Regions from separate parts of the Cellulosilyticum sp. genome, predicted to be linked through region 2. Evidence: riboswitches for the same ligand, from Rfam matches in the RefSeq annotation. Region 2 holds a riboswitch; the other holds the start of a gene.
The links. A riboswitch is a leader RNA that binds a small molecule or an ion and turns the genes downstream of it on or off. The one in region 2 is predicted to bind thiamine pyrophosphate.
Positions count from the first base shown of each region.

Region 1: another riboswitch for thiamine pyrophosphate. It lies ahead of thiC (phosphomethylpyrimidine synthase ThiC); the one in region 2 lies ahead of thiM (hydroxyethylthiazole kinase).

Region 1 is NZ_CEVXFV010000021.1:2,136-17,362, forward strand. Features, by position in the region: gene AC1VAQ_RS10480 (dihydrofolate reductase) at 1-11, shown strand, start outside; gene AC1VAQ_RS10485 (M20/M25/M40 family metallo-hydrolase) at 38-1,192, shown strand; gene AC1VAQ_RS10490 (starch-binding protein) at 1,323-3,668, opposite strand; gene AC1VAQ_RS10495 (DEAD/DEAH box helicase) at 4,040-5,788, opposite strand; TPP riboswitch at 6,335-6,431, shown strand; gene thiC (phosphomethylpyrimidine synthase ThiC) at 6,603-7,907, shown strand; gene AC1VAQ_RS10505 (dihydrofolate reductase family protein) at 7,989-8,528, opposite strand; gene AC1VAQ_RS10510 (2'-5' RNA ligase family protein) at 8,637-9,167, opposite strand; gene AC1VAQ_RS10515 (hypothetical protein) at 9,571-9,753, opposite strand; gene fsa (fructose-6-phosphate aldolase) at 9,818-10,471, opposite strand; gene AC1VAQ_RS10525 (GntR family transcriptional regulator) at 10,687-11,421, opposite strand; gene AC1VAQ_RS10530 (beta-barrel domain-containing protein) at 11,669-13,198, opposite strand; gene AC1VAQ_RS10535 (peptidase domain-containing ABC transporter) at 13,198-15,227, opposite strand, start outside.
Region 2 is NZ_CEVXFV010000052.1:128-15,354, forward strand. Features, by position in the region: tRNA gene AC1VAQ_RS16830 (tRNA-Leu) at 166-249, shown strand; tRNA gene AC1VAQ_RS16835 (tRNA-Ser) at 285-370, shown strand; gene AC1VAQ_RS16840 (TraB/GumN family protein) at 646-2,067, shown strand; TPP riboswitch at 2,160-2,266, shown strand; gene thiM (hydroxyethylthiazole kinase) at 2,633-3,460, shown strand; gene thiE (thiamine phosphate synthase) at 3,519-4,196, shown strand; gene AC1VAQ_RS16855 (HAD family hydrolase) at 4,190-4,855, shown strand; gene thiD (bifunctional hydroxymethylpyrimidine kinase/phosphomethylpyrimidine kinase) at 4,852-5,634, shown strand; gene AC1VAQ_RS16865 (DUF6143 family protein) at 5,975-6,484, shown strand; gene AC1VAQ_RS16870 (cytochrome b5-like heme/steroid binding domain-containing protein) at 6,547-6,894, opposite strand; gene AC1VAQ_RS16875 (zinc ribbon domain-containing protein) at 7,273-7,587, shown strand; gene AC1VAQ_RS16880 (hypothetical protein) at 7,806-7,991, shown strand; gene AC1VAQ_RS16885 (RIO1 family regulatory kinase/ATPase domain-containing protein) at 8,041-8,580, shown strand; gene AC1VAQ_RS16890 (GyrI-like domain-containing protein) at 8,756-9,220, shown strand; gene AC1VAQ_RS16895 (DUF6773 family protein) at 9,281-9,727, opposite strand; gene AC1VAQ_RS16900 (helix-turn-helix transcriptional regulator) at 9,711-9,926, opposite strand; gene pdxR (MocR-like pyridoxine biosynthesis transcription factor PdxR) at 10,027-11,430, opposite strand; gene AC1VAQ_RS16910 (pyridoxamine kinase) at 11,641-12,492, shown strand; gene AC1VAQ_RS16915 (TIGR04002 family protein) at 12,479-13,033, shown strand; gene AC1VAQ_RS16920 (TIGR04100 family radical SAM protein) at 13,030-13,638, shown strand; gene AC1VAQ_RS16925 (MgtC/SapB family protein) at 13,756-14,463, shown strand; gene AC1VAQ_RS16930 (type II secretion system F family protein) at 14,785-15,227, shown strand, end outside.

The DNA of each region.
Region 1 (15,227 bases), on a different contig from region 2:
AAAGAAAATAATATGTTGAATGATTGGAGGCATTATAATGGTTAATCCTTACAAGCTCCCTCAGCAACTGGAATATTATATTAAAGAAAACACTCAGGCACTTACAGATTTACTTATAGCGCTTTGTAAAATTCCTGCCCCCTCACTTCATGAGGAAGGGCGTGCCACATTTTGTAAAAACTATCTAGAAAGCTTCGGTGCCAAAAATGTCCACATTGATGAAGCCCTTAACGTACTTTATCCACTAGGATGCAAAGAACATGAGGAAATCGTTATCTTTATGGCACATACAGATACAGTTTTTCCAGATACTTCACCTATGCCTGTAGAAGTGAAAGATGGCAACATCTATGCGCCCGGTGTAGGTGATGATACAGCTAACTTAGCTATTTTACTTCTTATGGCGAAATACGTTACCACTTATAATCTCTCACCAAACTGTGGTATCTTATTTGTTGCTAATTCTGGAGAAGAAGGCCTTGGTAACCTCAAAGGCTGTAAACAGCTTATTAAAGATTATGGCAAACGTATCCGTGAAGTTATTTCCTTTGATTGTACTTATAATACACTCTGTCAAAAGGCAGTGGGCTCTTCAAGATACAAAATCACAATCCGTACAGAAGGTGGCCATAGCTTCCAGGATTTCGGTAATCGTAATGCAATTTACTATCTCTCTGCATTAATTACAGAACTTTATGCTATACAGGTTCCTAAAATTGGTGATAGCCATACCACTTATAATGTAGGTGTAATTGAAGGTGGTACTTCTGTGAATACCATTGCAGAAGATGCCTATATCCTCTATGAATATCGCTCAGATACGCATGAATGCCTCCGCATTATGGAGGAAAACCTTATGCGTCTTCTAGCCTCTTATAAGGCTAAGGGACTAGATATCACACTCGAAAACCTAGGGACTAGGCCATGTATGCAGCACACTAATATTGCCCTACAATCTGCTCTAACTAAGAAATGTGAAACACTTCTTACATACTATACAGGCCATAAGCCTAAACTAGTATCAGCTTCTACAGATTGTAACATTCCTTTTTCTCTAGGCATTCCTACTGTATGCTTCGGTCTTTATGAAGGCGGTGGCGCACATACAAGGGAGGAATGGGTAAATATAGCAAGCCTTAACACAGGTTTTCATCTAGCTGCTGCTCTTATTCTGCAGTATTTTAATGAATAGGTTAAAAGTAAAGTTAAAAATGGACTTTCCTACGCTAAGACAAAAGGAAGTGTTGCGAAACTAAACAACTAGTTTTGCAACACTTCCTTCTTTTATTATCTTCCGTTATCTTATATTCTTATTTTTCACCCTATTTTACAGTCCAGTTACCATTACTATAAATCATTGAACCTGTTAGGCTAAATCCTGTTTGAGTTGAACCTGGAATCCGTACACCATTACCATCAGTAAATATTACATGTACATCCTCCCATTCTTCTGGTGCTACATAGCTATAAATATTATTGCCTTCATTTGTCATAAGTACACCTGGCCATGCTGCATTTTCTTTAACTGTATCATCACTTTCATCATATGCATAAATATAAACTTGACTCCAGTTGTATGATGCGTTATCAAAATATGCTATTTTAGATGAAGTTACATCATCATCATTATCATTATCTTCATCACTAACTGTATATGTGCTCCAGTTACCATTATCATAAATCATTGTACCTTTTAATACATAACCAGATTGATTAGCCCCTGGCACCTGATTATTGCCATCATTAAAGATTACCTGTGCTTCATCCCAACCTTCAGGTAATGTATAACTATATAAATTATTGCCCTCATTTGTCATTGCTACGCCTGGCCATTGTGCTACTTCTTTTACAGTAGAACCACTTTCATCATATACATAAATATTAACCTGGTCACTCCAATCAGATGGTTTTACAAAATAAGCAGCTAATGGATCTTCTTCTCCCTGTGATTCAGTAAGTGCTACATGCCAATCATTGCTACTATTATTATCCCATCCTGTACCGTTTGTAAATACAAAGTCTAATGTGCTTGTAGCTTCTGATGGCACTGTAATTGTAGCTTCCCACTTATTGGCACCTGTTTGATTCATTTGAACATCTTCACTTGTAAGCCAGCCATCATATCCCCAGTGAAGTAACATCTCACCTGAACCATCAAGTGTTGTACCTGTTGCATCATATTTAACTGTAACTGCTTCACCAATAACTGGTTTCTCTGGAGATGTTGTTGCCCTATTTGAATTATTAGTTATATCTCCTGAACCTGTTTCACCTACTACATAATCACCAATTACAACGATTCTACCACCTGGTACTTGACCTGTAATATATCCACCAGAAACATTAAATGTCGCCCCTGAACCTGCCTTATCTGTATAGTTCCCATCCGCTAAATTTGTTGGGCTATTTAAATAGAAACTATCTGAAGTATTAATAATAGCAGTGCCTTTTGTACCACGATCAATCATTACTGTTTCTTGTCTTGGATAACGAATATATTCACCTTGTCCGGCCATTGCATTATGGAAGAAGTTAACTGCCACAACTTCTTGATTTTTCCATAACTCTTCTCCTGCTTCACCGATTGTTCCTGCTGGTCTAGATAAAAGTAATGGTGCTACATTAGCTCTTGCTGCTAAAATTCCCCAACACATCTTTCTTTCATAATCTGTAAGCCAAGTTGAATTTCCATCTTCATACGTATCATGATTTTCAAAGTAGCTTACAAGATTAGAAGCTGACATACCTGTATTGTAATCACCTATTGAATAAAGGTTTTTATTAGCTACGGCCTCTCTTAATGTCCATCCATAACTATGATCTGTAATACGCATATAACTTGTATAAGCACCTAAGTTATCTGCCCCACCTTGTAATATCTCACCATATAAGAATATATTATCCTTATTATTTAAACTTCCTAATACATTATCCCAATAACTACCTTGCCAACTTTGGCCACTATCGGCGCCTCTATTTGTCTCAATATGTTTTGCAGCATCAAATCTAAAGCCATCGGCACCACAGGCAATACACTCATTCAAAAAGGCACTTGCTTTAGCTTGAACTTCTGAGCTCTGCGTATTTAAGTCTGGCATACCTATACCTTGTTGTGTAACTGCCCATCTATTATTCCAATCAGTACATTGACCTAAATTATGATAAAAATCATAACGATCAAATGCTGGATCTACCACGCCTGACCAACTATTTTGATCTCCATTATTCGCCATATGATTCATAACTGCATCAACAATGATTTTAATACCATATTTATCTGCTTTTTGACATAATGCAGCAAATTCGTCTTTTGTTCCTAATTGAGCATTTCCAATTGATTGATTAGTAGGTTGATATAAAATCCACCACTTACTTGCATCTTTCGTACTATCCTTCGTACCTTGTACTGGAGAAACTTGAACTCCCGTATAGCCAGCAGCTGCAATTTCAGGTAACTTCGCCTTAATTGTATTAAAAGACCAGTTAAAAGCATGTAGCATAACACCATCTTGTACCTTTTCTGATACCGTTACCGGTGAAGCTGCAAAAATAGTATTTTGCATAATATTCTGCAATGGTCCAACTGGTAACGTTACCATAGTAGATAAAATAATAGCCCCTATACGTTTTATAAAATTCCTTCGTTTCATAAAATTCCTTCGTTTCATAAAATTATCCCTCCATATCTTTTTTATATCAAATCCTTATTCAATCTTAACTCTTATTAGAAACGTATCCGATTATTTTAAAAAAATTATAGATATGAAATCTATATTGAGCTCGTTACAGATATATTATTTATCTCAAAAAAATAAATCAACATCTCTAGTACATTATGTATAATTTTTGTGTCTATCCTGTAATTATTTATACATTTCTGCCATCTCATTGTCTAAGTTGTATCTTTATCTTAGTCATATTTTATAGATTTTGCATTTATACAATTGAGTTATTCATTTATTGATAATACATCTATTCACAATAAAAAGGCTATAGCACTAGATTTTTTCACTAGTACTATAGCCCTCTTTAGTTATAATTAGTCTTCTTTAACTTTTCTTCTTGGTTTGTAGTTATTGCGTCCACCTTCTTGACGTCTGTCACCGCGGTCTCCGCGGTCACGTCTCTGGCCACCGCCACCATTGCCACCTTGTTTTTTGTTAGCAACTTCGATGTTAACTTTTCTACCTTTTAAGCTTTCACCAATAAGACTTGTCATTACATTTTCTAAATGATTTTTTGGTACTTCGAAGAATGAGAATTTCTCAAGCATATCTACACGACCAATTTCTTTTCCTTTAATTTCACAGTTAGATGCAATGAATTTAACTAAGTCTGAAACTTGTAAGTTGTCTTTTTTACCAAGGTTGATGAAAAGACGAACCATGTTGCCATCAAATTTACTTGCATCAAAGCTTGAACGCGCTGATAAATCTTCTACAGAAAGCTCTGCAGATGCACCCATTACAAGTTTGTCCATAGTCATTTTAAGGAAAGCTGCTGCTACTTCAAGAGAAGTTGCATAGTTTTCTTCTGTGATATCGCCCACTTCTTCTAAAAGTGTTTCAATATAATTTGTATATTTAGAAAGTCCGCCTTCAGCAAGTACTTCTTTTACTTCATCCATGATACCTGAAAGTTTATTTTCTTGGATATCTTCGATTGAAGGTGGTTTGATAAGTTTAATTTTTGATTTTGTATAACGTTGGATATCTCTTAATTTAACAAGTTCTTTACCAGCTGCAAATGTATAAGATACACCTTGACGTTTTGCACGACCAGTTCTACCGATACGGTGTACATAATATTCTTCATCACTTGGTACATCATAGTTGAATACTGCATCTACATCATCAACGTCAATACCGCGAGCTGCTACGTCTGTTGCAATAAGAATATCAATAAGACCATTTCTGAAACGAGACATAACATTATCTCTTTGAAGTTGTTTCATATCACCATGAAGAGATTCTGCACTGTATCCTCTTGCTTGAAGATCACGGCAAAGGTCATCAACGCGGCGTTTTGTATTACAGAATACTACTGAAAGTTTGAAGTTATTTGCATCGATTAAACGTGATAATACCTCTACTTTGTTAGCATCTCTAACTTCTAAGTAGTACTGCTCGATAGTAGGTACTGTAAGCTCTTTATGAACTACGTTTACTTTTACTGGATCATTTTGATATTTGTTTGCAATGTCTAAGATTGCTTTTGCAAGTGTCGCTGAGAAAAGTACGAATTGACGTTCTTCTGGTACACTTTCTAAAATAATATCAATATCTTCACGGAATCCCATGTTAAGCATTTCATCTGCTTCATCTAAGATAATCATGTTTAAATCATCAAGTTTAAGTGTTCTTCTTCTGATGTGATCCATTACACGACCTGGTGTTCCAATGATAACTTGTGGTTTTTTTCTAAGGGCAGAAATTTGACGATCAATTTGTTGTCCACCATAAATCGGAAGGACACGTACACCCTTTTTGTATTTTGATAAAGCTGTTATTTCTTCAGCTACTTGGATAACGAGCTCACGTGTTGGACAAAGAATTAAAACTTGTACATTATCATCACTTGTATCCACAAGTTCGATTGCTGGGATACCGAAAGCACATGTTTTACCTGTTCCTGTAGGTGCTTGTGCAATAATGTCTTTTCCTTCTAAAATAACTGGGATTGCTTTTGCTTGAATAGGAGTTGTCTCCTCAAATCCCATGTCCTGAGCCGCTCTAATAATTTCTTCTGATACTTCTAATTGGTTAAATAATATACTTTCTATGATCATTACCTCTACAATCTATCTATAATTTATATAAACATCAAATGGCTAGTGCCATCTTCTCTTCGGAGTAAGAAAATATTTGAAACACCGTTTTCTACTCGAACTTCCTTGCTCTTAAATAAAGTGACTAGCGTCACATTATCTATATTTGAGCCGCACAGTTAAAAACCGAACTTTCCTACTCTAAAATAAAGAGTCTAGCGTCGCGTTATCTTTAGGATAGGAAATTATAGTTATACTTTCCTAATCCATAAAAAACGAGTCTTCGCTTACATACTACATTGAATAATACTACATATTTGGAAAAACCTCAAGGAGTAAAATGTTCCATAGCCTTCAAAATATGCCCAAAACCAAAAAAAATTTCTTCCTATTTATAATATAGGTATTTAAAAGCATACGTTTTACACTATTTCCCATTTATTTTATACAAGCTATTTATCGTTAAATTAATTCCATTATTTACCACGTTTTTTATTTATCTTTTTATATTTCATTGAATTTAAAGTTTACTTTTATTAATCTGTATATTATACTAAATTATACAAACACACTAGCTAGGGGTGCCATTTGGCTGAGAGGATTATTCCAACTCGTTGAACCTGATATGGTTAATACCATCGTAGGGAAGCAAGTCGATTATGATTAATTATCTTTTATATAGATATTTAAATCCTTCAAACCATAAATTTTATTGCCTCTAAATAGATTTTCTATTTGGAGGTTTTTTTATTGCTTTTTATATTGTACCCCTTATAAATAAAAATAATTTCAGCTTTAGAATGTTTGAGAATACTATAAAATGGGAGGCTTTAAAGTGAATTATACAACACAAATGGATGCTGCAAAAAAAGGGATTGTCACAAAGGAAATGGAAACTGTTGCAAAAAAGGAAAATGTAGATGTAAAACTTATTATGCAAAAAGTAGCTGAGGGTAAAATTGCTATTCCTGCTAATAAAAATCATGCTTGTCTTTCTGCTGAAGGTGTAGGTGAAGGCTTAAAAACTAAAATCAACGTTAACCTTGGTATTTCTAGAGACTGCTGCAACATTGAAAAAGAAATGGAAAAGGTAAATATGGCGATTCAAATGGGAACTGAAGCTATTATGGACCTTTCAAACTATGGTCATACAGAAATGTTTAGAAAAAAACTCATTGCCACTGCTCCTGCTATGATTGGAACAGTACCAATGTACGATGCCATTGGTTTCTTACAAAAAGACATTGCAGATATCACAATAGATGAGTTCTTTAAAGTAGTTGAAAAACATGCTGAAGACGGCGTAGACTTCATGACAATTCACGTAGGTCTTAATCGTGAAACAGTTGAAACCTTTAAACGCAATAAACGTCTTACAAATATCGTTTCTCGTGGCGGCTCTCTCCTATTTGCTTGGATGGAAGCTAATCATGCTGAAAATCCATTTTATGAATACTATGATAGACTTCTCGATATCTGTGAAAAATATGATGTTACCTTAAGTCTTGGAGATGCCTGTAGACCTGGTAGTATTGCTGATGCAACAGATGCAGTTCAAATCAAAGAACTCATTACACTTGGAGAGCTTACAAAACGTGCTTGGGAAAGAAATGTTCAAGTCATGATTGAAGGACCAGGGCACATGGCACTCAATGAAATTGAGGCAAACGTTATGCTAGAGAAAAAACTTTGTCATGGTGCACCATTCTATGTACTCGGACCACTTGTAACAGATGTTGCGCCTGGCTATGATCACATTACAAGTGCTATCGGGGGTGCTATTGCGGCAGCGGCTGGCGTAGACTTCTTATGCTATGTTACACCAGCTGAACACCTTCGCCTACCTAACCTTGAAGATATGAAAGAAGGAATCGTAGCTACTAAAATAGCAGCCCATGCTGGTGATATTGCAAAAAATATCCCTGGTGCAAGAGACTGGGATAACAAAATGAGCAAAGCCCGTGCAGATATCAACTGGGAAGCTATGTTTGACCTCGCCTTAGAACCAGAGAAACCAAGACGTTATCGTGAAGAATCAAAACCCGAACACGAAGATACCTGTACAATGTGTGGTAAAATGTGTGCTGTCCGCAGCATGAACAAAGTCCTTGCTGGAGAAAAGGTTGATATCTTTGAATAAATAAGAGATGTATATGGGAAACAGAAAAAAGTTATGTTGGAGTTACTTTTAAAAAGAAAAAAAGTAACTCCAACATAACTTTTATTTAAAATCTCTGCGTTCATAAAATAGGTCGATTATGCCGTTATTAATTTCTGTTGAAATAAGTTTTAGGGGCATTTCTTTTTCGTGCTTTGTAAATAGGCTAATGCCTTTTCCTAATAATGTTGGTATGAGTGAAACACACACCTTGTCAATTAAATCTAAATTTATCAATTGATTAACTATAGATGCCCCACCACAAATCCATATATCTTTTCCATCTTCTAGTTTAAGCCGGTTTATTAAATCAGATAAATTTTCATCAGTAAAAATAATCTCATCAGTACTATCTAATTTCTTATGCGTTAAAACATAGCTCTTTTTACCAAGGTACGCCCATGAGTCAGGAGATAGCTCTGTGACAATTTGATAGTATGTTTTATATCCCAAAATTACTATATCCACCGTTTCTATAAAGCGTGGGAAACTCCCTTGATTGTCTTTATCACTTCCATCCCCTGCTAACCAGTCCACGCCTCCCTTTTCATCTGCAATATAACCATCTATACTCATCGCAATATATAATATAACTTTTCTCATACTTTCCTCCCCCATCTATATATTTTGATCTATCAATTTGGGAAATATCTCTTTTTAGTCTAATCACATTATATCAAGATTATAATTAAGCGCAACTTGCATATGGCATTACTCCCCTAATAAAAATTCCCTATATAATTTCCATGTTTCATCTTCCCATTTATAAATAGAAACATTATCAAACTGGCAATCATAGTCACAAGGATACTGCTGTACATACTGCCATACAGTTTCATAAAGAGGCTGAAGCCTTTTAGAAGCTATGGTAACGTGGAAGGTCTTATCCTTTCCATCTTTTGAATCAAAATGAATATAAGGTACCTCACCCATTGTATCAATCAACCTATCATGCATCGCTTTACCAGCCTTAGACATATTGACATGCATATAAATCACACGGTTATCAAAATGATCATACCCCTCTAACCTAAAAGGCGCTGCCTTTTCACTATGACAGAATTTCTCCAATGCATCCGTAAGTTCTGTAAGCTCTCCCTCATGTTCAAAAGGTGCTTTAATCGTAAAATGCGCTGGCAACTTAGAAGACCTTGCTTGGAACTTCTCCCATATCTCCTTTCTTAAGTTATTGTTACTCACCCCAGCTTCGCCTTTCACAACGCATACCACTACATATCTCATCTTTTTATCACATCCCTATCTTATCTTATCTTATCTCATACTATTTCATATTATTTCTTCTTGCCTATACCCGTTGATTTACGGCTTCAAGTATTCTCTCTCTCATCTATATCCTTCTTTTATCTTATACCACTCTGCCACATTTTTGCCCCTAAATGAATTCACACAAAAAGGCATCAGCCCCTTAACATGCCAATGCCTTCCCTTTAAAACCTATGAATGAATGAGTTTGCCCAAGAATCCGTATTTTTTACGTATTCTATATTTCCTAAAGTTTAACCTTTTTATTTCCTACTCTATAACCTTCATACTTACTTACTTACTTACTTATGCAAAGTCATCTTTCCCCCGCTAGCAAAGCAGTTACTTTCTGCAACTACTTCCTATATAAAAGAGACTACCGTCACCACCCGATTTTCACCACAAATAAGTTCGCTTCCTGCTTCAAAATAAGTGTCTTCGTAAGGGCCAGCTCTGAGTCTTCTTCAACATCTTGCGTGGGTGTGGGTAAGTTGGCGTATTTATTTTTATCTGACCTTCGAGCGTAGCGAGGGTCAAGGAAAAATAAATACGCCAACTTATCCATGCCCTCAATGCCTCCACAAGAAGACTCAGCCTACTCCCTTACGCAAGCCCTACCCTTATTCACTTTATTTAAGTTTTTGTTCTAAACCTTCCCAGTCTTTAAGGAATCGTTCAATTCCATTGTCTGTAAGAGGATGTTTTGTCATTTGTACAATTACTTTATAAGGTACAGTTGCAATATGTGCACCCGCTTTAGCCGCTTCTACTACATGAAGTGGTCCACGAATACTTGCTGCAATGATTTCTGTTTTGATACCGTGAAGTTTGAAAATGTCTGCGATATCTTTTACAAGCGCCATACCATCCATGCCGATATCATCAAGACGTCCAATGAATGGACTAACATATGTTGCACCAGCTTTTGCTGCAAGTAATGCTTGTGCTGCTGAGAAAATTAAAGTTACATTTGTATGAATGCCTTTTTCTGTTAATTGTTTTGTAGCTTTTAAGCCTTCTTCAGTCATTGGAAGCTTGATTACAATATTTTTATGTATTTTAGCAAGTTCCACTGCTTCTTCTACCATTTTAGGGGCTTCAAGTGAAATAACCTCTGCACTGATAGGTCCATCTACAATACTTGTAATTTCAGTAATAACAGATTTAAATTCAAGACCTTCACGCGCAATAAGTGATGGGTTAGTTGTTACACCACAAATGACACCTAAATCATTTGCTTTACGGATTTCTTCTGTGTTGGCTGTATCTACGAATAATTTCATTGCTTTTTTCCTCCTAGATGAGTGTATATTATATTTTAATTTACCTATGGGTCTAATTGTTCGGTCGTCATGTTGTACGTACAAGTTAACTATACTATTTTTCTGAATATTTTTCAATAGTATGTAATTAATAAAACAAAATTTTATTTTTATACAACCTCATCTATATTATTTTTTTATTGATATTATTTCAGATACAAATTGCACATATGTATTTATCTATGTTGTTCAATATAAAATTGAAATTGATCTGAGCGATAAATAGCTTCAAAATATTCTACAATCACTTCTTTTCCCTTAAACTCACCATATACTTGTCCCTTAAAGAGCATAACTGGTGCACCTTCTTTTACTTTTAGCTGAAGTGCAATTTCTTCACTTGCCAAAATGGCCTCTACTGTTCGAATTGCTCTTTTAATGACTATCCCGTAATCTTTTTCAATAACCTTATAAAGAGACTCTTTATTAAAATCTATTTTTTCAATGCCAGGTACTAAATAATAGGGAATATGACTTTTATTTTTATTGATAGGTATATCATCACCATAAATAACGCGTTCCATATAAAATGTATCTTCCTCAGGACTAATCTCCAGCATTTTTGCAGTCTTCTTAGAAGGCTTTTCTATTTGTGCCTTAAGTACATAGGGTTTAGGTTCTAAGCCATAACGCCTAATATCCTCACTACATCCAGATAATTTTATAAGTCCTTGTTCAAAACCACGTCCTTTTACAAAGGTTCCTTTGCCTTGTCTCTTATATAAATAACCTTCGTTTACAAGTTCATCAATAGCCTTTCTAACCGTTGTGCGACTTAAATTATATGTCTGCATAAGTTTGGGTTCTGAAGGAATACATTCATCTACACCAATCTCTTCATTTTCAATCATATCAATAATTATATTCTTAAGCTGATAATACATAGGTAAAAAATTATTTTCTATTTGCATATGACATCTTTCCCTTATCTATTTTATAAATTTATTTTCAATTTCAAATTTAATTTCAAGTTTATTATATCACATTTCACTTTTACTCAAGATATTTGCGTAAACTAATCTATAACCTATTTTATATGAATGCATAAATGGCATAGACTCTTACTACTTTTATAGTAATTGTCTATGCCACTTATTCTATCTTATAATTTCTTCTTTTACTTCAGCCACTCTCATAATGCAAATCATATAATTTTCTCTAATCCATTAAATTAATCTTTTCAAGTAAGTAGTATAATATCTTCTTCTGCTCCGTTATAACATGTGCTTCACAGGTCATCCCTACTTTTATTTCAGCAGCTTCTCCTTTGTAGCTATAAACAGTTTGCTTTGCAATGCTTCCTTCTACTAGGTAGCCACTAATGCCTTGACTTTCACTAACTTTAGCATCTGTAGAAATTTTTTGAATTTCCCCTTCTAGCTGGCCATATTCTTTATATGGTAATGCATCAAACTTGTACTTAATTTGATCACCCACTTCAATGCCCGCTATTTCACGGTTTGGCATGAAGATTTCAATCTTATATAAGCTATCACTCATTGGGATAATCGTTGCAATATCTGCACCTGCACTAATGAGGTCACCAGTACTTATATTGGTCCCTATATGAATTGTGCCATCAATTGGTGCAACTACGCTGCAGTCAGCAATAGCGACTTCTATGCGCTCTAATTCCCTCTGACCTGTACGATATGTTTGTTCCATTTCTTCAATCTGGCTATTTAACTCTACGAGTATATCTGTCTTATATTTTTTTAAACTCAATTGTCTTTGTTCTTCATTAGCTGCTAATAAAGTCTCATCTACAACGAGTTTACTTTTTTCCTGTTCTGCATTTGTTTTGGTCAGCTTAATTTCTTCTATCTTACGCTCTACTTCGCCTAATGCACTTACCTTCAAGCTTACTAATTTATTTTGTGCTGCTTCAAATTCTGCTTTTGAACTTTCTAATTCCTTCTTTGCTACGAGATTCTCTTCATCTAAGCTACAATTTAGCTCATAAGCTACCTTCTTATCCATCACTTCCTGTTCTAGTTCTCTTACTTCAAAAATATAGGTATCAAATGCTAAGGCATACGCACAGGTCTTATTTTCAAAAACGTTTTCGCCTTGCGTAATAGAGGCTTTATAATCTGTAAGCTCTTTAAGCGTATTGTCATACTCTAAAATTTTATTTTCATAAATCTGCTTATTAATATCCGTTTGACTTGCAGATATAGTTTCATTTTTACTTGCAATTTGATTGGCATTTTTAAGATTTTCGAAGTCTTGAGTATATTTTATATAGCGCTCATAGTATTCCTTTTCTTCAGTTTTTGAAAAAAGATTTTTATCCTGTTCGATGCTATCCCTTAACTTCTTAAGCCTTTCAAGCTGCACTTCAATATCTTTAATAAGCTCTTCTTGTTTCAAACGTGAAATTTCCAGGTCATCATAAGCAACTGTAAAAAGAACCTCTCCTTTTTGTACCTGCTTGCCTTCTTCTAAATAACTAGCTGTTATTTCTCCTTGTACCTTATTGCGTACACTACTGATATTTTCATTTGGGCGCACGACACCTGTTCCCTTAGAAACAACATCTATTTCTCCAAAGTACATCCATACACCTGCTAAAATAATACTGATTAGTAAAATATAAATAAAATAGCTTAGAAATCGGTGAGGTTTACTTTCATACATTTCCTTACTATCTGTAATTTCTTGTATGTTTTTTATAATTGGCTGCATTAACTTCTCACCTTCCTATCTTCTATTTCTAGACTAGGTAATTGTTGCTGCCATAATTCATAATAGCGTTTTTCAGCTTTCATTAGTTCCTCATGGCTACCCTCTTCAATAATCTCACCTTTATCCATTACAAAGATACGGTCACAACGCTTAATTGTACTGAGTCTATGCGCAATAATAATAGTGGTCATACCCTTGCTAAATGTATTAATAGTATTTTCAATAGCTGCTTCTGTAATAGAATCTAGATTACTTGTTGCCTCATCTAATATTAAAATATCTGGCTTTTTAAGGATTGCTCTTGTGATTGCAAGCCTTTGTCTCTGCCCACCAGATAGATTTGCACCATTTTCTTCAAGGTGGGTATTATATCTAAGCGGTAATTCATTAATAAACTCATGAGCCCTTGCCATCTTGGCTGCTTCCACTACCTCTTCCATACCTATATCTTCTGTTCCTAATAATAAATTTTCTAAAATGGTCCCACTAAATAAGAAGGTTTCTTGTGGTACATAGGCAATATGCTCCCTTAAAGCTTCTTTCTTGATATCTAAAATATTATTGCCATCAATTAGAATGTCACCCTTTTCTATTGGATAGAAATTAAGCAAGAGCTTCACAAGTGTTGTCTTACCGCAGCCACTCTCACCTACTAGAGCAATGCGTTCGCCCTTTTTAATCTCCATATTAATATGCTTTAACACTAAATTTCTAGTGCCATATCTAAAGTCTACATTCCTTAAGCTTACTGCACCTTCAAATTTTTCAGGCTGCATTTTCTTTTCTTCATTTTCATCACATTCTAGTTCTAAATCTAAGATTTCACCTAAACGCTCTGCTGCTACCATGGCAGTTTGCAGTTCAGGTTGCAGATTAATAAGGTTCTTCATTGGTGTTAAGAAATATGCAAGTAATGAATTAAACGTGATTAAACTTCCCACTGACATATTCCCTTGTAAAACCTGATATGCCCCTACCCACAAAATCACTACACCACCTATAAGTTCTACAAGATTTTTAAGAATCCCTTGTACATTAGTCGTTAAAGCCAATTTAAAAATGCTTCTTAAAAGCTTGATAAACTTACCTTCTGTCTCTAAATTCACCTTACGTTCTGCATTAAATGCCTTTACAGTCTGAATCCCATTAAGTGATTCTACTAAGTAAGATGTAAGCTGGGCATTCTCCTCCATCTGCCTTTGATTTCCCTTTTTAAGCGACTTATTAAAGGCAAACACAATTACTGCATATAACAGTACAATAATAAATGCCACACCAAATAGAAGACCATCTTGCATATACAAAATGATACCTCCACCAATTACCATTAATGTGTCAATCATTATAGTTAATGTGGCACCAGATATGGCATCTCTTACATGGCCTGCATCTTGAAAGCGAGAAATAATTTCCCCCACTCTTCGCGTTCCAAAGAAACTCATTGGTAATTTCAGAACATGCTCATAATAACCAAGTAATAATGCTATATCTAACTTTTGACTCAGGTAGAGTAATAAATGTGACCTGAAACCACTTAAAATAGTTTGTAATATGTATAATCCAATTACCCCAAGTGATAATACATGTAACGTTTTCATAAGTCCATAGGGCAATATATCATCTAAAAGAGCCTTCATATAGAAGGCACCTAAGATCCCCAATGCGGTATAAATAAGTGATGCTAAAAATACTTGAATAAGCAGTCCCTTTTGCGGTAATAACAAATGAAAGAATCGCTCAAAAAGACCTTTTGTTTCTTTCCCCTTTTTAAAGTTTTGATTTGGTACTAATAAAATAAGAACACCTGTCCAAATCTTGAAAAATTCATCTGGTGTATACTTCACAATTCCTTTTGCGGGGTCCGCAATGATCACTTCTTTTTTAGTAATCTTATGGATGACAACATAATGCAGCAACATGCCATCTACTACAACATGAGCAATAGCTGGCAGTGGAAATTCACTAAAAAATGCTTCCTGATTTCCCTTTACCCCTTTTGCACTAAATCCTAATTGCTCAGCAGCTTTAA
Region 2 (15,227 bases):
ATTGCAAAAAACAAATAAGTATAATATTTAAAGTGGATTTTTTTCAGGCAGATTGCCTATATAGAATAAGATAAATATATGTAATAAATTTTTTTAAAAAAGGTATTGACTTAGGTCAAAATATATAATATACTAAGTGAGCAGTAGCGGTTGAGCAAGTATCGTGCCCGAGTGGCGGAACTGGCAGACGCACAGGACTTAAAATCCTGCGAGCTAACCCTCGTACCGGTTCGATTCCGGTCTCGGGCATATTTATTCAGCCTGCTGCATAAATAATTTAATAAGCAGAGATGGTCGAGTTGGTTTAAGGCACCGGTCTTGAAAACCGGCGAGGGTAACACCTCCCTGGGTTCGAATCCCAGTCTCTGCGTTAGATAAGGAAGAGGTCATTCGTTTGAATGACCTCTTTTTTGCGTTAGCATAGAGAAACCAACTAAAACCTTGAAATATATATGTACGTAAATTGCTTTCTCTCAATGATTTCACATTACTAAAAGTTATGAATAACTAAAATTTATAAATGTGAAATCTACAATAAATATGTAATTTAAATATTCCATTAATTTGTATTTGTTTTGAATAGGTAGTGCTATAATAAATGAGACGAATATTAATAATAGGGACTAAAAATAGGGTGGTGTTGAAATGGTTAGAGTCTTGTATGAGTGGAAGAACAATGTAAGGAAGCTCTGTGCAGTGATGTTAGTTGGCATAATGTGTGTAGCACCAGTTATGGCACAGGAACAGGTAAGTAATGATTATCCTAGCGCATGGGCTATGGAAGCGGTCATGGAGGGACAGAATTATGGCATATATCCTTTGACTTGGCATGAGAATTTTAAGGCTAAGATTACTAAGGCGCAGATTGCTACGTTGAAAAAGGGAATTAGTGAGAAGATACAGAGCATAAGTGGGGTAAAATTAAAAGAAAATGCTATAGATGAACAGGTTAAGGGTAATACAAGAGGAGAAGTTTTAAGAGGGTTATTTTTAGTACTTAAGAATTATGAGTACCCAGTAGACTTAGGATTAGATGAAATAGATGCTATAGAATTTATGCAAAAAAACAATATTTTATCCGGAAATACTAAGGATTTTAAATTAAATAGGGTATGTACTATAGAAGAAGCTATTGTATTTGGCACACGTATTACAGATTGGGTATATAATCAATTGGATGCAGGGAGCAAAGGTTACTTTTGGAAAGTAGAAGGCGGAAAAAATGATGTATATCTATTTGGTTCTATCCATGCAGCGGATGCTAGATTGTATCCTTTTGCTCAAGAGATATTAGAGGCCTATGATACGGCTGATGTGATTGGATTTGAAATTGATACATCAGATGAAGCAGATTATAATAAATTTGCTAATTTAGCACTTTATGATGATGGTTCTTCATTAAAGGATCATGTTTCAGAGGAAACATATGATTTATTGTTATCATGCAAAGAAGCGATAGGCTTAACAGAAACACAGCTTAATAAATTTAAGGTCTGGTATTTGAGTAATTATGTATCTACTTTAAGTTTAAGTGATATAAGAGAAGTTGAAGAGTCGCAAGAAGCTGTAGAGTATGGCATTGATAATTATTTCTTTTATAAGGCGTATTATGATGATAAGGAGATTTATCCGTTAGAGAGCTATGAGATACAGGCAAAAATGTTTGATAGTTTTTCTGATGAATTGCAGGAATACTTACTGTTAGGAAATTTATATAATTTGTTATATAGTGAGGATTCAAGTGAAGCTTTAAGTGAAGAAGAGATTAAAGCAATGAATGATCAATGGTTAACGTTAATGAAGGCTGGAGATATTGAAGGATTTAAGGTATATTATGATACAAGTAATGTTGATTTAGGAAATGAAGTGTTAACTAAGGAATACATAGATAAATTACTCACAAATCGTGATGCAAAGATGGCAGAAAAAATTGAGGGGTGCTTAAATAATGAGACTGGAAACACATATTTTATAATAGTGGGGGCAGCGCATTACATTAGTGCACGAGATAATAGTGTAATTGATCAATTAAAAGCAAAGGGATATACTGTAACACAAATTAAATAGTGGTCTTTGTTTTGAGATAAAGACAAGTAGTGATATAATAAAGAAAGAGTCTGGAAGAATATAAATAGACTTAAAGTAAGAGATTAAAAAGCTAAGATAGTGGAGGGAGCCTGTGAGGCAGGCTGAGAGGAAGTTGACAGCTTCGACCTATGACCTGATTTGGATAATGCCAACGTAGGGAACATTATGAAATTAAAGGGGTAATTTTATCCTAAAATAGTTTTACTATTTTTTAATAGAGTAATAGTTACGTGGTTAAATAAATGAGGAAATAAGGAGCTGTTGTACTAACTTAGTATAAAGCTCCTTTTTCTATATAAAAATTTCTATATAAGAATTTCTATACAAAAGTTTTTTGTGCAAAAGTGTAATTTTAAATTACGGGCCAAACGTCTTTATATTTAAAATACAAATAAATGTTATATAATTAACTGTATTATTTAATCAGAGAGGCACTTTGCAAAAAAATTATTGGCACATGAATAGATTAAGTTTGAAGTGGCAATTAATTTACATTGAATATGAAGTAAACGTTAATGGATATTAGGAAAGGGAGATTAAAATAATGGAATTAAACAGTATTGTTAGAAATATACGTGAAAATGGCGCTTTGGTGCATTGCATTACAAATTATGTAACGGTCAATGATTGTGCCAATATTGTATTAGCCAGTGGTGGCTCCCCTATTATGGCGGATGATGTTTTGGAGGTTGAAGATATTACAAGTATGTGTCACGCATTGGTAATTAATATTGGGACCTTAAATATAAGGACGATAGATTCTATGATTAGAGCAGGACGCAGAGCGAATCATCTAGGTCATCCGGTTATTTTAGATCCAGTAGGAATAGGTGCTTCGGAGCTTAGAATGCAGACGGTTCTTCAACTTTTACAGGAAGTAAAAGTTTCTGTTATTCGAGGCAATATATCTGAGATTAAAGCAATCTATGAAGGCTCAGGTGTAACACAAGGTGTGGATGCAGTAGGGGAAGATAAAATAAATGAAGAAAATCTAGACCAGGCCATTATGTTAGCAAAGAGTTTAAGTAGAAGATTAAATGCAGTCATTGCAATTACGGGCATGATTGATATAGTTGCACAAGGCGATATGGCATATGTTATTCGTAATGGGCATAGTATGATGTCTAGGATTACTGGAACAGGATGTATGTTAACAAGTGTTATTGGAAGTTACTGTGGTGCAAATCAAGATAACATATTAGAAGCAACAGCTGCTGCAGTAAGTGCAATGGGGCTTTGCGGTGAACTTGCTTATAATAAAGTTCAAGTAAATGGTGAAGGGACTGGAAGCTTTAAGGTATACTTAATGGATTACATGAGCCTAATAGATGGAGAGATTTTAGCTAAAGGCGCAAGAATACAGCTGCGCTAAGTCTTACAAAGGGTATCTGGTAAAATCAATAACGCATAAAGAACTAAGGAAGAGGGTAATGAAGATGGAAAATAAATTAAATATAGACCAGGCGGCTATGTGTTTATATGCTGTAACAGATAGAAGTTGGTTAAATGGTAAAGCATTAGAGGAACAGGTTGAAGCAGCATTAAAAGGTGGCATTACTTGCTTGCAACTTAGAGAAAAGGATTTAGATGAAGAGGCGTTTATTGAAGAAGCTAAGAAAATTAAAAAACTAACAGATGCTTATAAGGTACCTTTTATTATTAATGATAATGTAAATGTTGCTTTGGCGGTAGATGCAGATGGCGTACATGTGGGGCAAAAGGATATGGCAGCACAAGACGTAAGGACAAAACTTGGCCCAGATAAGATATTGGGTGTATCAGCACAAACAGTAGAACAGGCCATAAGTGCACAAGAAGCGGGGGCGGATTATATTGGTGTTGGTGCAATGTTTACGACTTCTACTAAAAAGGATGCTAATGCAACTTCACGTGAGACACTTAAAGAAATTCGCAAAAATGTACATATTCCAATTGTAGCAATTGGTGGTATTAATAAAGAAAATCTCATGGAGTTAGCAGGCTATGGTGCGGATGGCATTGCCGTAGTATCAGCTATCTTCGCACAAGAAAATATTGAGGAGGCTACTAGAGTACTGAAGGAATTGAGTAAAGAGATGGTAAAAGTTAAGGAGAGTGAAAAATGCTAAAAGTGAATAGGCCTGAAATAAAGGGCATTATTTTTGATATGGATGGGACATTACTGGATTCTATGCCAACTTGGCGTGGCATTGGCGGAACTTTATTAAAGAATAATGGGATTCAGCCACCAGAAGATATTAATGATCGTTTAAAGGAATTAAGCTTTATAGATACAGCACATTATTTTAGAAGTGATTTAGGTTTACAAATGTCCGTAGAGGATATTGTAGCTGGCATTAATGATTTGATGCGCCGGGCTTATGCTGAGACGGTACCTTTAAAGAAAGGGACAAAGGAAGTCTTGGAACGCTTAAGAAATAAGGGCTATAAAATGAGCATTGCTACAGCGACAGATAGAGAATTGGCGTTAATAGGGCTTAAGAGACTAGGCATTTTAGATTATTTTGAAGTGGTAGTTAGTTGTGGGGATATTGGACACTGGAAAGATGAACCGGCTATTTATAAAGAAGCTACTAAGATGATGGGCTTAAATGAAGATGAAGTGGTCATTGTAGAAGATGCGGGATATTGTGTAAAAACAGCTAAAGAAGCAGGCTTTAAAGTGTTAGGTATTTATGATTCAGAAGCAGAGTTAGAGGCTGAGATGATTAAAGAATTATGTGATTATTATATGCTAGAGATTACTGAGATGGAGGAATGGCTATGAGAAAGGTTGTGACAATAGCAGGTTCAGATTGCAGTGGTGGTGCGGGTATTCAGGCAGATATTAAGACAATCACTGCTCATAAGATGTATGCCATGAGTGCGATTACAGCATTAACAGCTCAAAATACAACAGGTGTGTATGGTGTACAAGAGGTAACACCGGATTTTGTAGGGCAGCAGATAGATTGTATTGTAAATGATATTAGACCTGATGCTGTAAAAATAGGGATGATTTCTTCTAAGGAGATTATGGAAGTAATTGCAGCAAAGATTGAGGAATATAAGCTTGAAAATATTGTGTTAGACCCAGTTATGATTTCTACGAGTGGGAGCAAGTTAATGAGTGATGATGCCATTGAAACGCTTTGTAAAAAGGTGATGCCCAAAGCAACGCTTATTACACCGAACTTACATGAGGCAGCGTGTTTAGCTGGATTTGAAATACATACAAAAGATGATATGGTAACAGCCGCTCAGAAGATAGAAACTTTCTTTAAGGGGGATATTCTAATTAAAGGAGGACATTTAGAGGAGACCGCTGATGACTTACTTTATATAAAAGGCGAATGCATTTGGTTAGAAGGTAAGAAAATAAATAATCCTAATACACATGGTACTGGGTGTACGCTTTCGTCTGCTATTGCATGTAACTTAGCTGAGGGGCATAGCATGAAGGTAAGTGTAGAGAATGCTAAGGCTTATGTAACAGGTGCCATTACAGCAAATCTAGATTTAGGAAAAGGTAGTGGCCCATTAAATCATTGCTATAGCATGGCGTAGAAAGTGTGACTTTAGTCACTCTATTTTGTACATAATGTAAAGTCGTAAGGAGAGAATTTTAGCAGTTTTAATGTAAAAGTTTAAGATGATATTGAAATAGGGACAAATTAGTGCAAAATAGTGGGGTAGGATTGTTTTACATGGACAGTCAAAAGTCCATATAAATATACAAAGGTAGTCATAGTTTATGAGCGCAAGTAATAAATTAATATATAGGTACAATCAAAATTGTACTAGGGGGAAAAATAGTTATTGTATGTGAAAATTACGTTAGAGGAGATGAAAATATAGTGTATTGCAGAAGTCGATAATAAAATAGGCTTAGTTAGGGGGAAATAAAATGAGAGAACAAAATCTTGGTCCAATTAATGAAGGGTATGAAGCAAATAAGGTATATGAATATTTTTTGGGGGCTACGCCAGATCTTAACTTTGCTAATAATGTGGTGATTGGCTTAAGTAATCCAATTAATTCAGGGGTTAATCTATGTTTGGATGCGGCAATAATATGTAATCTATCAAAAGAGTTATGTCGTATAGAAATATGTAATGCTTACCGTACTTTGGATAACTTAGAAAAGGTAGAACGTATTTCAATGGCAAATCTCAATTGTAATCCTTGTGGTGTACCTAAAGGTGGAATATTCTTTGGGATGAATCAGAAGCCTCCTAAGGAAACAAGTTGGTGTACAACAACTGTAAAAGAGTATGAGACTTTGAGCATAAAGGAAGATGGCATAATAATTGTGGCACCGGGAACAAGCCACTATTATGTAATTACATCATTAGTAGGACTTAAGAAACCAACAATTAATATGAGTTTTAAATGGTGGGAAGAAAAAATAGAGTAAGTTTTAAAATAAACGGTAATTCACTTGTGTTAGGGGTGAATTACCATTTATTTTTTAGAGATTTAGTCTTGGTCTTCTGTGTTTGAGGATGAGGGAGCTGTAGATGGATAAATGATGTGGCCTACGATAGGAACTTTTTGTGCCATTTCAATAAGATTATTACTATGATAAATGGTAAACTGAGTAGAGTAGTCATGACCTGGGATAAGAGAGAAATGTGTGCCGGTAGCCCATGCACCGCTATTTGAGATATCAAAGACAATGCCATTAGCAGAAACATAAGCAGGTGAACCATTTTGTCCATTATAGTAAGTTTCTAATTCGTAAAGAGTGAACACGCGAGGCGGGATAGTCAAGGTAGGGCCTAGTATTTGAGCTATAGCTTTAGTATCATCTAAATAGGCCCCCATTTCATCAAGATTATTAAGTGAAAAGGGAGAATGCATATAATTACACTTAGGAAACATGGATAGGATCCTTTCTAAAAGTTAAACTCTATATAGTTTATTAAAAGAAGGGAAAATGTATGAGAGGACCATGTGAAATATATATGTTACATGATATAATTGTATAAAATTCTGTCAATTGGGCGGTGTTAGCATGGGAGTTGAGTAAGTACAGGGATTAAAAGAACGTTTAAATGAAAATATAAGTAGGGTTATCGTAACCGGTAGCAAAACCTATAAAAATAACGCGATTATTTTTGCTTAAATTCATCCAATGTATTACACATTATATACAAGTTAGGGGAATAGTAATATATATGTATAAATGCTTTGGAGGCAAATATGAAACTCTGTTCTAAGTGTAATTTTAATAACCAAGATCCAGCTAGATATTGTCAGCATTGTGGAGCCTTATTAGAAACCAAACGTAGTTTAATGGATAGAATAAGGAACAGGAAGTTTAGAAGTGAAGATAAAAATGTTTCTGCTATACCAGTGACAGGTTTAGAATTCGTTAAGAATCAAGATAGAAATACTCGCTCCAAAGTTACCCAAGGCCACTCCTTAGAAGATGGTAGCTGGTTCTGCCCTTACTGCGGTCAGAAAAATAAGGTTTATCAATTTACATGTAGTAGTTGTTTAGAAGAGAGGCCATAAAATAGGGTGTTGCGAAGCTGGTTAAAGAGTTTCGTAACACCCTATTTATATTTTGAGGATTGGTATAATAATTTTGTTTGAATATTCTTTTAAATGTATTAAAATAAGAGTCATAAGTAATGGACAAAAACTAAAAAGGAGCAGTTTAAAATGAAAATATTCCTTATGGTTCACCAGCAGTATCTTTAAGTAATGCAGTACAAGGCACTGCTTATGGTGTGAATAGATATAGTGGGCCTAAACAACCGATTTTTATTAGAAATATGCATAGGTATAGATTTGAATTCTATGTACTAGATTGTTTCTTAGACTTAGATGGTAGAGCCAAAAAAAGTGATTTACTGAAAGCTATGAAAGGGCATATTATTCAAAAGGGCGATATTACTGGTAAATATAAGCGATGAATGGGCTGAATAAATGAATGTGAGGCGTGTAGCCATTAGGAGGAAGTAGATGCAGGTAAATGGGATAGAATATAGTGTTGAAAAACTATTAGGCAAAGGAAAGGGTGGGTACTCTTATCTTGTGTCAGATGGCATAAAGCAATATGTATTAAAGCAGATTCATCATGAACCATGTGACTATTATCAATTTGGCAATAAGATTGAGGCTGAGATTAATGATTATAAGAGACTGAAATCTATAGGCATAAAGATGCCTAAAATGTTAGCGGTAGATATTGAAAATGAACGTATTTTAAAGGAATACATAGAGGGAGATACCATATATGATTTAGTGCTTCAGGATAAAATGAAAGAAATATATATTAAGGAAGTACGTGCTATGTGTGCATTACTTTATCTAGCTCATACTAATATTGATTACTTCCCTACGAATTTTATAGTACAGGATGAAGAGTTATTTTATATTGACTTTGAATGTAATGATTATATGGAAGAATGGAATTTTGAAAACTGGGGTATTAAATATTGGTCAAAAACACCCGAGTTTTTAAAATACGTAGAAGAACATAGGTATGGAGAAAATAACTAAAAAATTGCAATATACATGTAGGTAAATTGATTTCCCCCAATGATTTCACATGACTAAAAACTATGAATAACTAAATTTTATAAGTGTGAAATCTATATAAAGCTTGAAAGGGCTAGAAAAAGTCTAGAGAATATATGATTATCGAAAATTTTATGGGTGAAGAGGAGGAGCAAGTATGAAGCTTGAAAGATGCAAAAAAGAAGCTTTTGTTGTTATTGGAAAGGAAGGATCTACAAAAGAAGGTGAGGGATTTATTCAAAAACTGTGGGATGATGCCAATACAAATTTTAATGAAGTGGCTCATTTGGCAAAAAGGGATAATAGCGGCAATATTTTAGGTATATGGGGGGCAATGTCTGATTTTTCACGTTCGTTTAATCCGTGGGAAAATGACTTTAGCGAAGGATTGTATCTTGCAGGAGTTGAATGCAATGATAATACAGAGGCACCAAAAGGCTGGTCAAAGTGGGTTATACCTGGATATGAATATTTATATGTTGAAAATGAAGGGAGGAACACTTTTCCTAATGTGATTAAGTATTTACAAGAGAATGATATTCCACTTGTAGGAGCAGTACATGATTTTAATTGTCCACAAACAGGAAAAGGATATATGTTCTTCCCTATACGAAGATTGTGAGCCTATACGAAGATTGTGAGCCTATACGAAATTAAATGTTTTGGTAGATTTAGTCTGAAATTATTCAGATCTTTCTTCTAATGCTTGTTGTCTTTTTTTGCATAGTAGGCTAAGAAGCTGTAACAAAGTAAAGGTGACAATAAAAGTAGAAATAGCGGAAATAGAGGTACTAATAGTAGGGTTGCTCCAGCCATACTTAATACCTTGGATGAGATTAAAGACACCTACAAAAATACCAGCAATAAGACTTGTTATAAAATTTGTTTTGGCATTAGGTTTTAGTCTGCGATCCCATATACCATTACGTATACAAGCAAATAGTATGTAAAAAGAAAGCAGTAAAAGGATAATTGCTTCACCAGCTATTTGAAGTGGACTATCTAAGCCTATTAGTATTTGTATAAATATAGAAGCGAAGAGTGCCCAGAAGGCAAACCACATTCCATAGTGTTCAATTTTTAAAAGATGTTGTTCTTGCATTTCATCTAAATTATTTTTCTTCATCATTATCATCCTCCCAAAAAAGTTCATCTAAACTCTTATTTAATGCTCTACATATTGCACGACAAAGTTTAATAGTGGGGTTATAATCACCCTTCTCAATAGCATTCATTGTTTGACGAGAAACCCCAACAGTTTCAGCCAAGTCTTTTTGTGATAAATCTAATGCTGCACGAGCAGCTTTTATTTTAAGATTCTTAGGCATGGTGAATATCCTCCTTTGAGGTTATAGTAAACTATAAAAGAATAAATGTCAAATATAATTTACATTTTGTCGTGTGGATTTAATGGGACTATAAAATTTTTTAAAAATCAAAAAACTCTGCGAGGCATTGATTTAGGATTTTAAAACCTTCATGCATTTCATCAATGGTACAGGTTGCAAAGCTTAGACGAATGTAATCATCTTTTTCATGATCTAGGTGAGAGAAGAACATGGAAGATGGCAGGATAAGTAATCCTTTGTTATAGCATGCATGATAAAGCTTTTCTGATGAAATATGTGGAGGCAAGTGAATCCAGAAACATAATCCGCCTTCGGGTTTTTCAAATGTAATATCATATTTTTGAAGTTCTTCTAGGGCAGCAAGCATGTATTCATAGCGGCCGCGGTAGATTTCCTTCATGTAGTGAATATGCTCATCCCATTTATTATTGATGAAGTAAAGTTCTAGGGCACGTTGGATGAGGCCTGAAGCAGAAATATCAGTGGTTTGTTTGGTTTTGGTGAAGGCTTCAAGTAAAGCTTCAGGCATAATCATGAAGCCCATTCTAAGACCTGGCATGAGGAGTTTGGAGAAACTCTTGAGATAGATGACGCGGTCTTCTGTATCTAGGGATTTAAGGGTTAGTGGCATTTCGTGTCCATAAGAAAGTTCTAGCATAGAGTCTTCTTCTAGGATGAAGAAATCATATTGTTTGGCTAGATAAAGTAAACGATCCATTGTTTCCGGGCTATAGCAACGGGTTGTTGGATTTTGATAATTTGGCATGACATAGACTAACTTTGGTTTGCAGATACGCACCTTTTTTTCAAGTTCAATTAAGTTAATGCCTTCATTATTAAGATGAACAGGTACAATGCGACAACCCCTTGAGCGGAATACTTCTACGGCGCCATTGTAGGTTGGATTTTCTGTAATAACAGTATCCCCAGCGTGAAGTAAACTTTTAGCAATGATATCAATACCTTGTTGGGCACCAGAAACAATTTGAATTAGGTTAGCATTTGTATGGAGACCATAGGTAGTATTTAGAAATTCTGTGAGTGTTTCACGCAGCGGCATAAAGCCGTTAACTTCCTGGTAACCAAAGGCAAATCCTTTATCACGATCGATGGCCTCTACAATATATTCCTTAAATGTTTCTGTTGGAAAAATGCCAGGATGCGGTGAGGCACTAGCGAAGTTAATGAAGTTATGGGCATCATCAGGGGGTGCAAACATAGATTTTTGCTTGGCCATTTTTTTAGAAACGTAGAAACCACTACCTTGTTTGGAGGTAATGTACCCAGAAGCTTCTAGTTGTTTGTAAGCATTAATAACTGTAATATTATTCACACCAAGCTCCTTGGCGAAGCGGCGAATAGGTGGTAATTTGCTGCCATACTCAAGTTCTTGGTTGATAATGAGATTCTTAAGATAGTGGAAAAGCTGTGAATACAAGGGCTCAGTACTTTTGGAATCAAATTGTAACGGTACAATGGGCATGTTAAGAAAAACCTCCTTTTTTTATATTGACTGAATGTTATTCTTATGCAAGAATACAAATATTAACTTGCAAGGAATATAGAAATTGTTTCGATACAAAATTTTATTCGTATAATTAATCATTATTGTAGACTTTAGAATTACAAATGTAAAGTAGATTGAAATTTATTTTGAAAATATTCAAGCAAATGGAGACTTAGGGAGGTTCACATGAAAAGAGCGGCAATTATTAATGACTTATCAGGCATCGGTAGATGTTCCTTAAATGTGGCCATTGCCATATTAGCAACTTTAGAAGTGCAAACATGTCCGTTACCTACAGCAGTACTTTCAGCACAAACTGGTTTTGAAGGATTTTCTTTTTTGGATTTTACACCGCATATGAAAGAGTATTACACACATTGGGAAAAGTTAAATCACGAGTTTGATGCTATTTATTCGGGCTTTTTAGGGTCTAAGGAACAAGTAGAAATTTTATTAGACCTTGTACCAAGATTTAAGAAGGCACATACTTTAGTACTTATTGACCCTGTTATGGGGGATAATGGCAAGCTTTACCCAGTTTATGAAAACACATATCCAGAGGATATGAAACGTTTAGTAGCTTTAGCAGATGTTATTACGCCAAATATTACAGAGCTTAAGTTATTAATGGGGATTGATTTAAATCAGCAAATGACAAGAGAAGACCTAAGATTATATACAACAGATCAAATAAAATCACAGAAGCTAAAGGCACTAGGACCTAAGAAAATTATTATAACAGGCCTTATAGAAGAGGATGTGATGTATAACATAGGTATCGATGTAGAGAAAAATGAATGGTATGAAGTGAAAGTAGCTTATAATCATCGCTCTTATAGTGGAACAGGAGATATTTTTGCATCTATCTTATGTGGCTGTTTAACAAGAGGAGCAGACTTAAAGGCGAGTATAAAACTTGCCACTGAATTTATTAGCAAGGCGATTGCATATACTGAGCAGCAACCTAATTGGGATACGCGAGATGGTATTATGTATGAAGCTTTTTTAAAGGAGTTGAGAATCAATGAGACAATCTAATAAAACGAGACTATTAGTATTAACGGGACTACTTGCAGCACTTACCTTTATTGGTACACGAATCAGTATTCCTTTAGGTATTAATAACCGAATTGTTCATTTAGGTGATGCAGTTGTTTATTTAAGTGCTTGTCTATTGCCTATGCCATATGCTATGGCAAGTAGTGCTATAGGAGCAGGGCTTTCTGACTTTATGACACCAGGGTGTATGATATGGGTTATTCCAACGATGGTAATTAAACCATTACTAGTCACATTCTTTACTTCTAAACAGCACAAAATGATGTGTAAACGTAACATTATCGCTATCTTTTTAGCAGGAATTACAGGGCTTGTGGCTTATGCAATTGTTGAAGGTTTTATTTATGGAAGCTTTTTAACTGCGCTATTAGGTATACCAGCAGATGCACTTCAACCTATTGGTAGCGGCATACTTTTTGTTGGCTTAGCAGTTGCCTTCGATAAGATGAAGTTAAAGAATCGCTTGAACTTAAACAAAGACTTGAATGAAAGTAGGAAGTTAAAGGAGGAGCTTGTATGATTAAGAAAATGACGATACTTTATGAAGTACATGATGGGTTATATGTAAACTTAACAAATAAATGTCCATGTCGCTGCACATTCTGTCTTAGAGAAGAAGGAGATGGAGCATATGGTTCAGAAAGCTTATGGTTAGAGCATGACCCATCCTTAGAAGAAATCATTGCAGAGTTTGAAAAACGTAATTTAGATGACTATAGTCAAGTTGTATTTTGTGGTTACGGGGAGCCTCTTACAAGAATTGAAACGGTAGTAGAAGTTTGTAAATACATTCGCTCAAAGAGTAATATTAAAATCAGAGTAAATAGTAATGGTTTAGCGAACCTTATTCACAATAAACCCGTAGCGCATATGCTTAAGGGTTATATCGATTCAATCTCTATTAGTTTAAATGCACCTACAGCAGAAGAATATAATGCGGTGGTAAGACCACGTTTTGGGATTGGTTCATTTGATGCAATGCTTAAATTTGCTAAAGATGTGAAACAATATGTACCTGAAGTAACTTTAACGGTAGTAGATAGCATCGGACCAGAAGCTATTGAGGCATGTAGAAAAATTGCAGAAGGCATTGGGGTAAATTATAGAGTACGTGAATTTATCTAGCTTTGACTTTTAATAAATTAAGTGATATAATCTGAAAATAATAAAAAGTAGCAGACAATGAAGTCCAGTAAATACTCGATGAACTTGTCTGCTTTTTATTTTTAAGGAGGGGAGAATATGGGGGCTACTTATGAAGGGATAATGAGTTATTTAAGGGAGTTGAATTTTGTATCTATTGTCTTAAGGCTAACATTGGCCACTATATGTGCGGGTGTTATTGGGATTGAACGTGGGCGAAAGAGAAGGCCAGCAGGGTTTAGAACCCATATTTTAGTTTGTATGGGGGCGGCTCTTGTTATGATTACGAATCAGTATATGGTAGATGTCTTAGGCATGGATACGGACCCAAGTAGAATGGGCGCACAGGTTATTAGCGGTATAGGTTTTTTAGGTGCAGGGACCATTATTGTAGTTGGGCGAAATCAAGTAAAAGGGCTAACTACGGCAGCAGGTTTATGGGCCTGTGCATGTATGGGACTAGCTATAGGTATAGGATTTTATGAAGGTGCTATTATTGGTTGCGCATTTTTATTTGGCGTTATGACAGGTCTTCATAATATGGATAACTATGTACAAGCTAATTCTAAAGTTATGGAGATTTACGTAGAACTTGAGGATATGAGTACATTAACATCATTTTTGAGATATCTAAAAGAAAAAGGTGCCAAAGTATCTAATGTAGAGGTACAGAAAATTAAAAAAGGCGAGCGCCAACAAGTTGGCTCTATTATGACAGTGCGTTTACAGGAAAAATATAATCATGAAGAAGAATTAGTGGAGCTAAATAAAATAGAAGGTGTCCATTCAATAGAAGAAATTGCATAAATAAGCAGCCCTATACTATCTTGTAATAGAATACAAGAGTATAGGGCATTAATTATGTTGTGGCAGACATAATTGTTGGATAAGAAAGTTTCTCTCTCTAAAGCAGGATACATTTTTGTCCTATTAATAGGGTATGAGAATAGTGGACAAAATTATGCCAAAGTAGTACGAAATGTATAAATAAAAATTATGAAGTGCAGCACATAAAACCGAAGAATGGACATAGACTTAGGCATCTTAAACATAAATTTAGCATACAAACGAAGGAAAAGGCGTATTATACAAAGTAGCGAATACGTACCTCAAAGGGGAGGGGTTGGAGTGAGAGATTCAGAGCTTGCAACTTTTTGTAAGGAACTTGCCATTATGGTACGTGCTGGAATGACCTTAGAGGAGACCATTGAGTTTATGGAGCAAGACAGTGAGGAGGATTATACCCAGCAAGTTATTAAAAAGATTAAAGTAGGATTAAGGGATGGTAAGTCAATTGATAAGGCACTACAAAATACACAGGAATTTCCCGTGTATATACTTCGTATGATAAAGATTGGTCTTTTGGCAAATCGTTTAGGTGAAGTTTTGGAGGTTTTATCAAAGACTTATTTAAGAGAAGCTAGATTGAAGGAGAATTTAAAGCGTGCTTTGAACTATCCTGTTTATTTAGGAAGTGTGCTTTGTATAGTAATGATATTTCTAGTGATTAAAGTAATGCCTATTTTTGATGGGGTGTTTATAACCTGGACGGGTGAATTAGTTCAAGCGGC